DNA from 2 places in the Salinispora goodfellowii genome. Region 1 is predicted to be linked to the other one. Evidence: riboswitches for the same ligand, from Rfam matches in the RefSeq annotation. Region 1 holds a riboswitch; the other holds the start of a gene.
What was found. Region 1 has a riboswitch for ZMP and ZTP ahead of T398_RS11565 (glycine hydroxymethyltransferase). Riboswitches for the same ligand answer to the same signal wherever they lie in the genome.
Positions count from the first base shown of each region.

Region 2: another riboswitch for ZMP and ZTP. It lies ahead of T398_RS17260 (bifunctional 5,10-methylenetetrahydrofolate dehydrogenase/5,10-methenyltetrahydrofolate cyclohydrolase); the one in region 1 lies ahead of T398_RS11565 (glycine hydroxymethyltransferase).

Region 1 covers NZ_JCANTD010000008.1:107,994-113,696, reverse strand. Annotated here, with positions in the region: gene T398_RS11565 (glycine hydroxymethyltransferase) at 1-1,413, opposite strand, end outside; ZMP/ZTP riboswitch at 1,445-1,535, opposite strand; gene T398_RS11560 (metallophosphoesterase family protein) at 1,648-2,529, shown strand; gene T398_RS11555 (DNA polymerase domain-containing protein) at 2,617-3,588, shown strand; gene T398_RS11550 (Lrp/AsnC family transcriptional regulator) at 3,585-4,136, opposite strand; gene pdhA (pyruvate dehydrogenase (acetyl-transferring) E1 component subunit alpha) at 4,209-5,390, shown strand; gene T398_RS11540 (alpha-ketoacid dehydrogenase subunit beta) at 5,390-5,703, shown strand, end outside.
Region 2 covers NZ_JCANTD010000018.1:91,010-96,712, reverse strand. Annotated here, with positions in the region: gene T398_RS17275 (dihydrofolate reductase family protein) at 1-1,035, shown strand, start outside; gene T398_RS17270 (GNAT family N-acetyltransferase) at 984-1,610, opposite strand; gene T398_RS17265 (class I SAM-dependent methyltransferase) at 1,721-2,359, opposite strand; ZMP/ZTP riboswitch at 2,508-2,588, shown strand; gene T398_RS17260 (bifunctional 5,10-methylenetetrahydrofolate dehydrogenase/5,10-methenyltetrahydrofolate cyclohydrolase) at 2,605-3,561, shown strand; gene T398_RS17255 (Lrp/AsnC family transcriptional regulator) at 3,558-4,046, opposite strand; gene T398_RS17250 (EamA family transporter) at 4,112-5,026, shown strand; gene T398_RS17245 (class I SAM-dependent methyltransferase) at 5,260-5,703, shown strand, end outside.

The DNA.
Region 1 (5,703 bases):
GAGGGGGAAGCCGGTGAGCAGGTCGCTGGCCTGCTTGCTGACCCGGTCGGCGACGCCCGGGTCCAGCACGTACTTCGCCTTCGAGGCGGTGCCGTCGGCGTTCGTCCCGGGTGCGGTCCGGCTCAGGACGGTGTGGATCAGCTCGGCAGTGGCGTCCAACTCCGCGGTGCCGAAGCCCCGGGTGGTCAACGCCGGCGTGCCGACCCGGATCCCGGAGGTGTACCAGGCGCCGTTCGGGTCCTGCGGGATCGCGTTGCGGTTGGTGACGATGCCTGAGTCGAGCAGCGCCTGCTCGGCCTGCCGACCGGTGAGCCTGTACCCGGTCACGTCGATCAGCGCCAGGTGGTTGTCGGTCCCGCCGGTGACCAGCTTCGCGCCCCGTCGCTGCAACCCGTCGGCCAGGGCCTGCGCGTTGACGACGATTCGCCCGGCGTAGTCGACGAAGTCGGGCCGCCGGGCCTCGGCGAGCGCGACCGCCTTGGCGGCCATCACCTGCGGCAGCGGGCCGCCGAGCACCATCGGGCAGCCCCGGTCGACCTGCTCGGCGAGCTCTGGACCGCAGAGCACCAGGCCGCCGCGGGGCCCGCGTAGCGACTTGTGCGTGGTGGAGGTCACGATGTGCGCGTGCGGAACCGGGTCGAAGTCACCGGTGAAGACCTTGCCGGCGACCAGCCCGGCGAAGTGGGCCATGTCCACCATGAACGTCGCACCGACCGAGTCGGCGATCTCCCGCAGGATCCGGAAGTTGACCTTCCGGGGGTACGCCGAGTAGCCGCCGACGAGGATCAGCGGCTTGAACTCGCGGGCCGCCTCGGCGACCCGGTCGTAGTCGATCAGCCCGGTCTCCGGGTCGGTGCCGTAGCTGCGCTGGTCGAACATCTTGCCGGAGATGTTCGGCCGGAAGCCGTGGGTGAGGTGACCTCCCGCGTCCAGCGACATGCCCAGCATTCGCTGGTTGCCCAACTCACGGCGCAGGGCGAACCAGTCGGCCTCGGTGAGGTCGTTGACATGCCGGGCCTGGGCGCGCCTGAGCGCGGGCGACTCGACCCGGTCGGCGAGGACCGCCCAGAAGGCGACCAGGTTGGCGTCGATCCCCGAGTGCGGCTGTACGTAGGCGTACGGCGCTCCGAACAACTCCCGGGCGTGCTCGGCGGCCAGCGCCTCGACGGTGTCGACGTTCTGGCAGCCGGCGTAGAAGCGACGGCCGACCGTACCTTCGGCGTACTTGTCGCTGAACCAGTTGCCCATGGCCAGCAGCGTCGCGGGGGAGGCGTAGTTCTCGCTGGCGATCAGCTTGAGCGACTCACGCTGGTCGGCCAACTCGGCGCGGATGGCGGTGGCCACCCGCGGCTCGACGGCACCGATCACCTCGAGGGCGCTGCGATAGGCGGTGGACTCGGCGTTACCCGACATGTGACCTCCTGGTGAACGTTCCCGGTGGACGTGTGGAGGCCCAGGCGCTCGGCGTGCGTCCGTGTGATGGGCCGTTCCCCGATGGTGCTCCATCCCAAATCGCGCCAGTCCCGACCCGAGGGGATCCTACCGGGTTCGCGGTGCAGCGCCCGGCCGACGTTCCTCCGCCGTGCTCGGCGGGGCCGCGCCGGATCGAAGATCGACGGCGATGGGGAGCGCGGCTAGGATCGGAACATGACGGGGCCGGGCGAGGGGGCGGACGGTCGGGGAAGTCTGCTCGCAATCAGTGATCTGCACGTACGGCACGCGGAGAACCGGACGGTTGTCGAGCAGCTCCGCCCGGAGTCGCCGGCGGACTGGCTGCTGGTCGCCGGCGACGTGGGAGACACGATCGCGCAGGTCGAATGGGCGCTGCGGCTGCTGGCTGCCCGGTTCGCGAAGGTGCTCTGGTCGCCCGGCAACCACGAGCTGTGGAGCCTGCCAGCCGACCCGGTGCCGCTGCGGGGTGCCGCCCGCTACGCCCACCTGGTCGAGCTCTGCCGGGAGCTCGGCGTCGTCACACCGGAGGACCCGTACCCGGTGTGGGAGGGGCCCGGCGGCCCGGTCACCGTGGCACCGCTGTTCCTGCTCTACGACTACAGCTGGCGCCCGGAGGGCCTCGACACGTCGCAGGCGGCGCTCGCCGAGGCGCACCGGACCGGGATCGTCTGCACCGATGAGTACCTGCTGCACCCTGACCCGTACGAGAGCCGGTCGGCCTGGTGCGCCGCCCGGATCGCCGAGACGGCCCGGCGGCTGGCGGAGCGGGACCCGGCGCTGCCGATGGTCCTGATGAACCACTGGCCGCTGCGTCGTGAGCCCACCCGCATTCTCCGCTATCCGATCTTCGCGCAGTGGTGCGGCACCGAGGCGACGGCCGACTGGCATCGGCGTTTCGACGCCGCCGCGGTGGTCTATGGCCACCTCCACATCCCGCGCACCACCTGGTACGACGGGGTGCGCTTCGAGGAGGTGTCGGTGGGCTACCCCCGGGAGTGGCGGCGCCGGGGCGGGCCGCCGGGGCAGCCGCGCCGGATCCTACCGGCGCCGGCCGGGTTGCCACCGACCGCCTGGTAGCCCGTTCCTTCGCCGGGGGCTACCGGATCCGTGCGGCGATGCGCGTCCGACCCGGTGCGCGCGGCGGATCACGGCTACGGTGTGGGCGTGGCGACGCCGGCCGAGCAGATCCGGGTGGGACGGCGGCTGGTGCGCGTCACCAACCCGGACAAGCCCTACTTCGCCGAGTTGGGGCTGACCAAGCTCGATGTGGTGCACTACTTCCTGGCCGTCGGCGGGGGCATCCTGCGCGCCCTGCGGGACCGGCCGACGATGCTTGAGCGGTGGCCGCGCGGCGTCTTCGCCGGTGCCAGGATCGCGACGCGGGCGGACAACCGCGGGGACGCCTTTTTCCAGAAGCGGCTGCCGGCGGGCGCTCCTGACTGGGTTCGCACCGCGCACCTGACGTTCCCGAGCGGTCGGAGCGCGGACGAGCTCGCGCCCAGTGAGCTGGCTGTGGTGGCCTGGGCGGTCAACCTCGGCACGCTCCGGTTCCACCCGTGGCCGGTGTCCCGACCTGACGTCGAGCGACCAGACCAGCTCCGCATCGACCTGGATCCGCTACCCGGGGTCGGGTTCGACCAGGTGGTCCCGGTGGCGCACGAGGTCCGCGCGTTCCTCGACGAGCTCGGGCTGGTGGGATACCCGAAGACCACCGGGGGGCGAGGGTTGCACGTCTACCTCACCATCGAGCCACGGTGGGGCTTCGGTGACTGCCGCCGGGCGGTGCTGGCGTTGGGTCGGGAGATCCAGCGCCGTCGGCCCGACCTGGTCACCACCACCTGGTGGCGGGAACAGCGGGACCGGCCGGTCTTCGTCGACTACAACCAGATGGCCCGGGACCACACGATGGCCTCGGCGTACTCGATCCGGCCCACCCCGGCGGCGCTGGTCTCCGCCCCGGTGGCCTGGACCGAGCTGGACGATGCCCAGCCGGAGGACTTCGACATCACCACGATGCCGACCCGCTTCGCCGAGCATGGAGATCCACACGCGGGCCTGGACGAACGGGCGTATTCGCTGGAGCCGTTGCTGGAGTTGGCCGACCGGGAGAAGCTGGCGGCGCCACCGGAGCGTTAGGGTCCCGGGCGCCTGGGTCCGGGAGACGGAGGGGGCGCGGCCGGGCCCCAGGGTGACGTCTCGCCGTCGAACTCGTGGAAGACCAGCCAGGTGCGGCTGGAGAGCACCCCGGGGATGCTCTGCACCCGGGTCAGCACCACGTCTCGCAGCGTGGCGTTGTCCGGGGCCCGGACCAGCGCGAGTACGTCGTGCTCGCCGCCGACCAGCGCGGCGTGCTCCAGGTAGCGCACCTGGGCCAGCTCCGCCGAGACCTCCCGCCAGGTGTTCTGTTCGATGGTGATGGCGATGTACGCCGAGGTACCCAAGCCGGCGGCCTCCGGTGCCACCCGGGCCTGAAAGCCGGTGACCACACCGTCGCGCAGTAACCGCTCCATCCGGGCGTACGCGTTGGTTCGGGAGATGTGCAGGCGTGCGGCGAGCGTCCGCACCGACGTGCGTCCGTCCCGGACCAACTCGGCCAGGATGCGGCGGTCCACATCGTCCAGCGGCCGGGCCGATCGTCCCGGCCCGGTCGCCGCGGCCCTACCTGGACCGGACTCTTGGCTCATCGCGGCACCTCCTCTAGGCCAACCATCCTGCGTTTTCGCCGGTTCTTGAGTCAACCATCCGACCACAGGAGCATGGGCGCACCAGATGTCCAGGAGGTACCCGCCGTGACGACCACATCCCGGGCGGTTCGCCGAAAGTCTCGGCCGGCTGCGCCGCCGGACCCGGCCCGCCCGTTCCTGCCCACCACCGAGCAGATTCGCCTGCTCGATCCCGCTGGCACCTCGCTGCCGGCGCACCCCGACTACCCGGTGCCCCCGGTGGAGGCGCTGGTCGAGCTGTATCGCCGGATGGTGCTCGGCCGTCGCTTCGACCTGCAGGCCACCGCCCTGACCAAACAGGGTCGGCTCGCCGTCTACCCGTCGGCTCGGGGCCAGGAGGCATGTCAGGTCGGCGCGGTCCTCGCGCTGCGCGACGAGGACTGGGTGTTCCCGACCTATCGCGAGTCGATGGCGTTGACCGCCCGGGGGATCGACCCCGTCGAGGTACTGACCCTGCTGCGCGGCGACTGGCACTGTGGCTACGATCCGGCCGTCCGGCGTACCGCCCCGCAGTGCACCCCGTTGGCCACCCAGTGCGTGCACGCCGCCGGCCTCGCCTACGGCGAGGCGTACCAGGGCCGGGACACGGTGGCACTGGCCTTTCTCGGCGACGGCGCCACCAGCGAGGGTGACTTCCACGAGGGGGTCAACTTCGCGGCCGTCTTCAAGGCGCCGGTCGTCTACTTCATCCAGAACAACGAGTACGCGATCAGCGTGCCGCTGTCCCGGCAGACCGCCGCACCCAGTCTCGCGTACAAGGGCGTCGGGTACGGCGTGCCCAGTGAGCGGGTCGACGGCAACGACCCGGTCGCCGTCCTCGCGGTGCTCACCCGGGCCGTGGCGCACGCCCGTGCTGGCCACGGCCCCTTCCTGGTGGAGGCGCACACCTACCGGATGGAGCCGCACACCAACGCCGACGACGCCGCCCGCTACCGGGACGCCGATGAGGTGGCGAGTTGGCAGGACCGGGACCCGGTCGTTCGGCTGGAGACCTACCTGCGGGACCGGGGGGCGTTGGACGACACCACCGTGGCGCGGGTGGCCGCGCAGGCCGAGGAGTACGCGGCCGACCTGCGCGAGCGGATGCACGACAAGCCGACCGTTGACCCGTTGACGCTCTTCGACCACGTCTACGCCGAACCAACGCCGCAGCTGGTCGAACAGCGGGCGCAGGTTCGCGCCGAGTTGGCCGCCGACCAGGAGGGAGCCGGGTGATGGCAGGCATGACCATGGCGAAGGCGCTCAACGCCGCGCTCGCCGACGCGATGCTCGACGACGATCGGGTGGTCGTCTTCGGCGAGGACGTCGGCCAACTCGGCGGCGTCTTCCGGATCACCGACGGGCTGGCGGCCCGCTTCGGCGACAAGCGCTGTTTCGACACTCCGCTCGCCGAGGCCGGCATCGTCGGCTTTGCGGTCGGCCTCGCCATGTCCGGGCTCCGGCCGGTGGTGGAGCTGCAGTTCGACGCGTTCGGGTACCCGGCCTTCGAGCAGATCGCCTCGCACGTGGCGAAGCTGCGCAACCGTAC
Region 2 (5,703 bases), on a different contig from region 1:
CTCGGTGTTGACGCGGTCGCCGTCTCGGGTGAGATCGACGGCCAGCACGTTGGCTACGGCATGGACCGCACCGGCCGGGAGTACCTCGTGCGGGGCCAACGACACGGTGCCGAACCGCACCGCGACAGCGGCACGGATGTCGCGGCCCGCACCCACCTTCCTGCTCCTCTCACCGAACGGCTCGCCGAGTTGGTCTGGCGGCTGGCGGGCCCGCCGCCGCCCGCCGCCGGTGCTCGGATCCGCGACATGTGGCCCACCGCCGGGCTGATCGACCTGGACGAGGACGAACTCCACGAACGCTACGCGCTGCCCTCCCACACCGAGAGTCACGTACGCCTCGTCGCGGTGTCGAGCATCGACGGTCTCGCCGCGGTGAACGGTTCCAGCGCCGCGCTGACCAGCAGCGGTGACCAGCGGGTCTATCGCCTGATCAAACGAGACGCCGACCTGCTGCTGCTGGGGGCGGGCACGATCCGTGCCGAGCAGTACGGCCAGACCGCCCTGTCGGCTCCCGAGATCGCCCGTCGACGGGCCAACGGCCTACCGCCCTATCCGGCCGTCGCGGTTGTCACCCGCAGCCTCGACCTCGACCTCAGTGGCCCGTTGTTCCAGCCCAGCATCGGAGGTCATAGCCAGCCACGGCCGATCCTGATCGTCCCCGCCGCTGCGGCGGCCGGGGCCAGCACGGCGATAGCCGAAGCCGCCGAACTCCTGGTCGCCGGCGACTACAACGTCGACCTCAACCAGGCTATCCAGCTGCTGCGACAGCGGGGGCACCGACGCATCGTCTGCGAAGGTGGCCCCTCGCTGGCCGGCCAGCTGGCCCAGGCGGACCTGCTCGACGAGATCTGCGTGACGGTCACCCCCCAGCTACCGGCGGTGGCCGGTCCGCGGATCACCGCCGGCCCGGCGGGGCGACCCGCGGGCGGGCAGTGGCAGCTCCACCGGTCCCTCCTCGACGAGCAGGGCAACCTGTTCCTCCGCTACACCCGCCCTGGCCCGTCCGACCGGGCCGACGGCCCCCCGACGGTCTGACGGTCCTGGACGCGGCCGCACGCCGGAGGACGTTCGTTCAGGATTCGCTGAAAGATCAGATGGTCCTGCCAGGCGCCGTCGACGTGCAGGTAGTTGGGCGCGGTGCCGATCCGCGTGAACCCAGCTTTGGTAAGAACGCGCTGACTTCCGGTGTTGCGCACGTGGGTGCCGGCCTCAAGCCGGTGAAGGTCGGCCACCTCGTCGGCAAGCCGGCAGGCATGCGCGACAGCCTGGGTGGCGAGCCCCTGCCCGGCATACCCATGGTCGATCCAGTAGCCGATGTTGGCGCTGCGGAACGGTCCGAGTGCGACGTTGGACAGCGTCAACGTCCCAACAACCCGACCCCCCTCGTCCAACACCCAGGGCAGAGTCTGGCCTGATTCCAGGAGCCGGAGCTGATCCTGAACCGAACTCCGCTGCCCCGCTAACGTGAAGAAGGCATCCGCCCGCCGTGGCTCCCACGGCTGGAGGTACTCACGATTGAGAAGGTACGCCTCGCTCAGCGGCCCCGCATCGGACTCCTCCAGCAGACGCATCACGATCGCACCGGCCAAGGGGGTGGGACGGATGTTCACACTCGTCAGCGTAGTGCCCCGGCGGCGAAGTGCCAGAATCGGCGGCGGCGAAGACCGCCACCGCCAGCCCGCGACGCACCGTGACCCACGGGTCCGCTGCTGCCGGACCCTCAGTCGCGGTCCGGACGTCGCAGGGTCAACGACTGGAAGCAGTAGCCATAGCCGGTGTCGACCAGGTGGAAGTCCACCACGTCGAACTGCGCGGCGGTGGCAAAGCCGAGCAGTTGTTCGTCGGTGCGCCACGAGAAGAAGCGCGGTGGCACGTGCCGGTCATCGTCGCTGGGCCCCTCGGTGCTCTCGTCGCCGCCGTACACGCCGATGAAGTAGAGGCCACCGGGACGCAGGACGGCCCGGATTGCGGCCAGAACCGCACGCAGATCGTGGTTGGGTACGTGCAGCAGGCAGTTCATCGCGAATACCGCGTCAAAGGAGCCGGCCGGAAAGTCCAGGTGCAGAAAGTCCATCACGTGGGCGTCGATGCCCTTGGCCCGGCAGTGCTCGACCATCACCGGTGATAGGTCGGCCGCAACGACGACCAGCCCCTCCTGCTGGAAGAACGCGCTGTCCTGCCCAGTGCCCGCGCCGACCTCCAGCAGCCGCGCACCCGATGCCAGCCGGTCCCGGAACGCCTGACGCTCCGCCACCTTCCACGGTTGCTTGGTCAGCCCGTCGCGCCATGCCGCGCGAATGTCATACGCCTGCCGCAGCGGGTCGAGAACCTCGTCATATCGAACGTCCACGTCGGTCATTGTCTCGGGTACAGTCCAGCGGCCCGCGTACCGCCCTCCACGCCCCTGCCGCGGTCCGGCAACGGCCAGCGCACGCACCCGATCCGATCGGCGGTGACAGCTGCGCCGGCCAGGACTTTCTCACCCTGGGTGGGCTGTGGCAGGCTGAATCGACGCGACTGGCGGCACCGAGGATGGGATTTACCATCGGGGAGCTCGCCGCGGAGGGTCGACCGCCTGGGCCTTCCGCGGGGGCGAGGTGAGCCATGTCCACGTCGATGTCGATGTCGGTCGCCCGGTCACTGCCGGGTGGACCGGTAGCCGAGCAGATCCTGGCCGAGGTGGCGCAGGAGGTCACGCAGTTACGGGCGGCCGGGATGACCCCGGCCCTGGCCACAGTGCTGGTGGGCGACGACGACGCGAGCGTCGGGTACATCCGGATCAAGCAGCGCCAGGCCGAACGGTTGGGGTTCGCCTCCCCACATGTGCAGCTGCCGGCGTCGGCGTCGCAGGCGGACCTCCGGGCGGTGGTGACGCAGTTGAGTGCGGACACGGCGGTGCACGGGGTGTTGGTGCAGCACCCCGTTCCCCGGCACCTGGACTTCGACCGGGCGATGCAGGCGTTGGATCCGGAGAAGGACGTGGATGGGATGCACCCGGTGAACCTGGGCCGGTTGGCGTTGGGGCTGCCGGGACCAGCACCGTGCACGCCGGCGGGAATCGAGGCGTTGCTGGCGTACCACGGGGTGCCGGTGGCCGGCCGGGAGGTGGTGGTGCTGGGCCGGGGCGCCACGTTGGGGCGTCCGCTGGCGATGTTGCTGGCGCAGAAGCGGCCGACGGCGAACGCCGCGGTGACGGTGGTGCACACTGGCGTGACGGACTGGCCGCGGTACACCCGCCGAGCGGAGATTCTGGTGGCGGCGGCGGGGGCGCCGGGTCTCGTACGCCCGGAGCACCTGCGTCCAGGAGCGGTTGTCGTCGGTGGTGGCGTGCGGTACTCGGGGCGGCGGCTGCTGCCGGACGTGGACGAGGCGTGCGCGACGGTGGCGGGGGCGATGACCCCCCGGGTCGGCGGGGTCGGCCCGACGACGGTGGCGATGGTGTTCCGCAACGCGGTGCGGGCGGCACGGCAGGCGCTGACGCCACCGCGCCGTGACAGCGACGAGCACTCGACGCGGGCACCGGTACCGCCCTCGGGTTCGGGCGCGTCGGACGGGAGCTAGCTTCGTCCGGGGGTGCGGGGTGCCACCGGGGTGGAGACGATGAAGGAACTGGTGGTCTGGCCGTGGAGCAGGAACTGGTCGAGGACCGCCGCCAGGGCGTCGACAGCGGCTACGTGCACCTTGAGGAGGAAGCAGTCCTCGCCGGAGATCCGGTGGCACTCACTGACCTCGGGGACGCGGTCGGCCAGGTCTGCGATCTTTGACAGCTGGCCTGGACCGGGTTGGATCCGCACCCAGGCGGCGACGGGGAGGCCCAGGGCCGCGGGGTCGATATCGACGCGGTAGCCGCGGATGACGCCAGCGTGTTCGAGCCGGTGCAGCCGCTCCCGCACCGCCGGCGCGGACATGCCGACCTGCCGGGCCAACTCGGCGGCGCTGGCGCGTGGGTCGTCGCGCAGTACGCCGAGCAGGCGGCGATTGGTGTCGTCGAGCAACGAATTTTCATCTGGAAGGCCGGATTGGGGTCTCGGTTCACGATGCGTCATCGTTATGCTCCTTTAGCCTTCGATCATGCATGGTCCTAGGCGCTGGTGCCTTCGACAATAGGGCAATGCCACGATCAGTTCTCCGCTCGGACACCCGGACTTCGGCGGCGGTGGCCGCACCGCGGATACCACCGCACGCCTACTTTGTCGTCGGTGCGGTGTTCCACTATCTCGGTCCAGCCTTCGCGGTACTGCTCTTCGTCCGCGTGGACGCCCTGGGTGTGGCGTGGCTGCGGATCGCCGCCGCCGCCGCGGTGTTCGCGTTGTGGCGGCGGCCGTGGCGGCGCTGGCGGCACCTGGACCAGGCCACCCGCCGGCTGCTGATCGGGTGGGCCGCCGTCCTGGCGGCCATGAACAGCGTCTTCTACCTGGCGCTGGAGCGGCTGCCATTGGGCACGGTCGCCGCAGTCGAATTCCTACCGGTCATCGTGTTGGCGGCCTACGCGGCCAGAACCCGCCGAAACCTGATCGCGTTGGTCTGCGCGGTTGCCGGGGTGTATCTGCTCGCCGACGTCCGCCTGGTCGCCGAACCGCTCGGTATCGCCTTCGCCGCGGCCAACGCCATGCTGTTCGCCGCCTACATTGTGCTCGGGCACCGCGTCGCCCGCGGTCAGCAACTGCCCGGCATCGACGGTCTCGCGCTGTCCATGCTGATCGCCGCCGTCCTCGCGCTGCCAGTCGGCATCGTTGACGCCGCACCCGCCGCCGTGGACGTGGTCGCCCTGGCGGCCGGGGTCGGTGTCGGCATCACCTCGTCGGTCATCCCGTACGTCATCGACCAGTTCGCCATGGCCCGGCTGTCCCGGGCCACCTACGCCCTCCTGGTCTGCCTGTTCCCGGCGACCGCGACCGTGATCGGAGTCGTCGTACTGGCCCAGATCCCCACCGCACCGGAGATCGTCGGGGTCGGTCTGGTGATCGCCGGTATCGCCGTCCACCAGGACGGTGAGCCGCCGCGACGACAGCGGGCCCGGGTGTGAGGCTGAAGCCCACGCGGGGAGGCGGTGCTACCACCGCGGGGCGTCGCGCGGTTGGCGCCTGGCACCGGGTATCCCGACGAATCGCCTTTCCGCGGACGTTCTCGGCCCGCCTGTGGCACGGTGAAGCCACAGCTTGATGGCGGTCCGGAGCCGAAGACAGGAGGGCCCCTACTCACGCGGGGTTCCGGTGGGGCAGTGCAGCCAGGTGAGAGGCGTGAAGCCAGGTGAGCAACATGAATGCGCACCGATTCCTCGAGTCGAATCGGGGGCTGTGGGACGAGTGGGCGGACATACACGCCCGATCAGCGTGGTACGACCTGGAGTCGGTCCGCCGGGGCACCTGCAAGCTGCGGTCGTACGAGGTCAACGAGGTGGGCGAGGTAGCGGGCCGGAGCCTGCTCCACCTGCAGTGCCAGCTCGGCACCGACACGGTCTCGTGGGCACGGCGGGGCGCGACGGTCACGGGGGCGGACTTCTCCCCCCGCGCCGTCGCCGTCGCCCGCCAACTCGCCGCCGACACCGAAGTCGACGCCCACTTCGTCTGCAGCGACATCCTGACCCTGCCGGCTGTCCTGACTGGAACCTTTGACCTGGTCTACACCTCGCGTGGGGTGCTGGGTTGGCTGCCGGACCTGACCCGGTGGGCGCAGGTGGTGGCGCATTTCCTGGCACCCGGT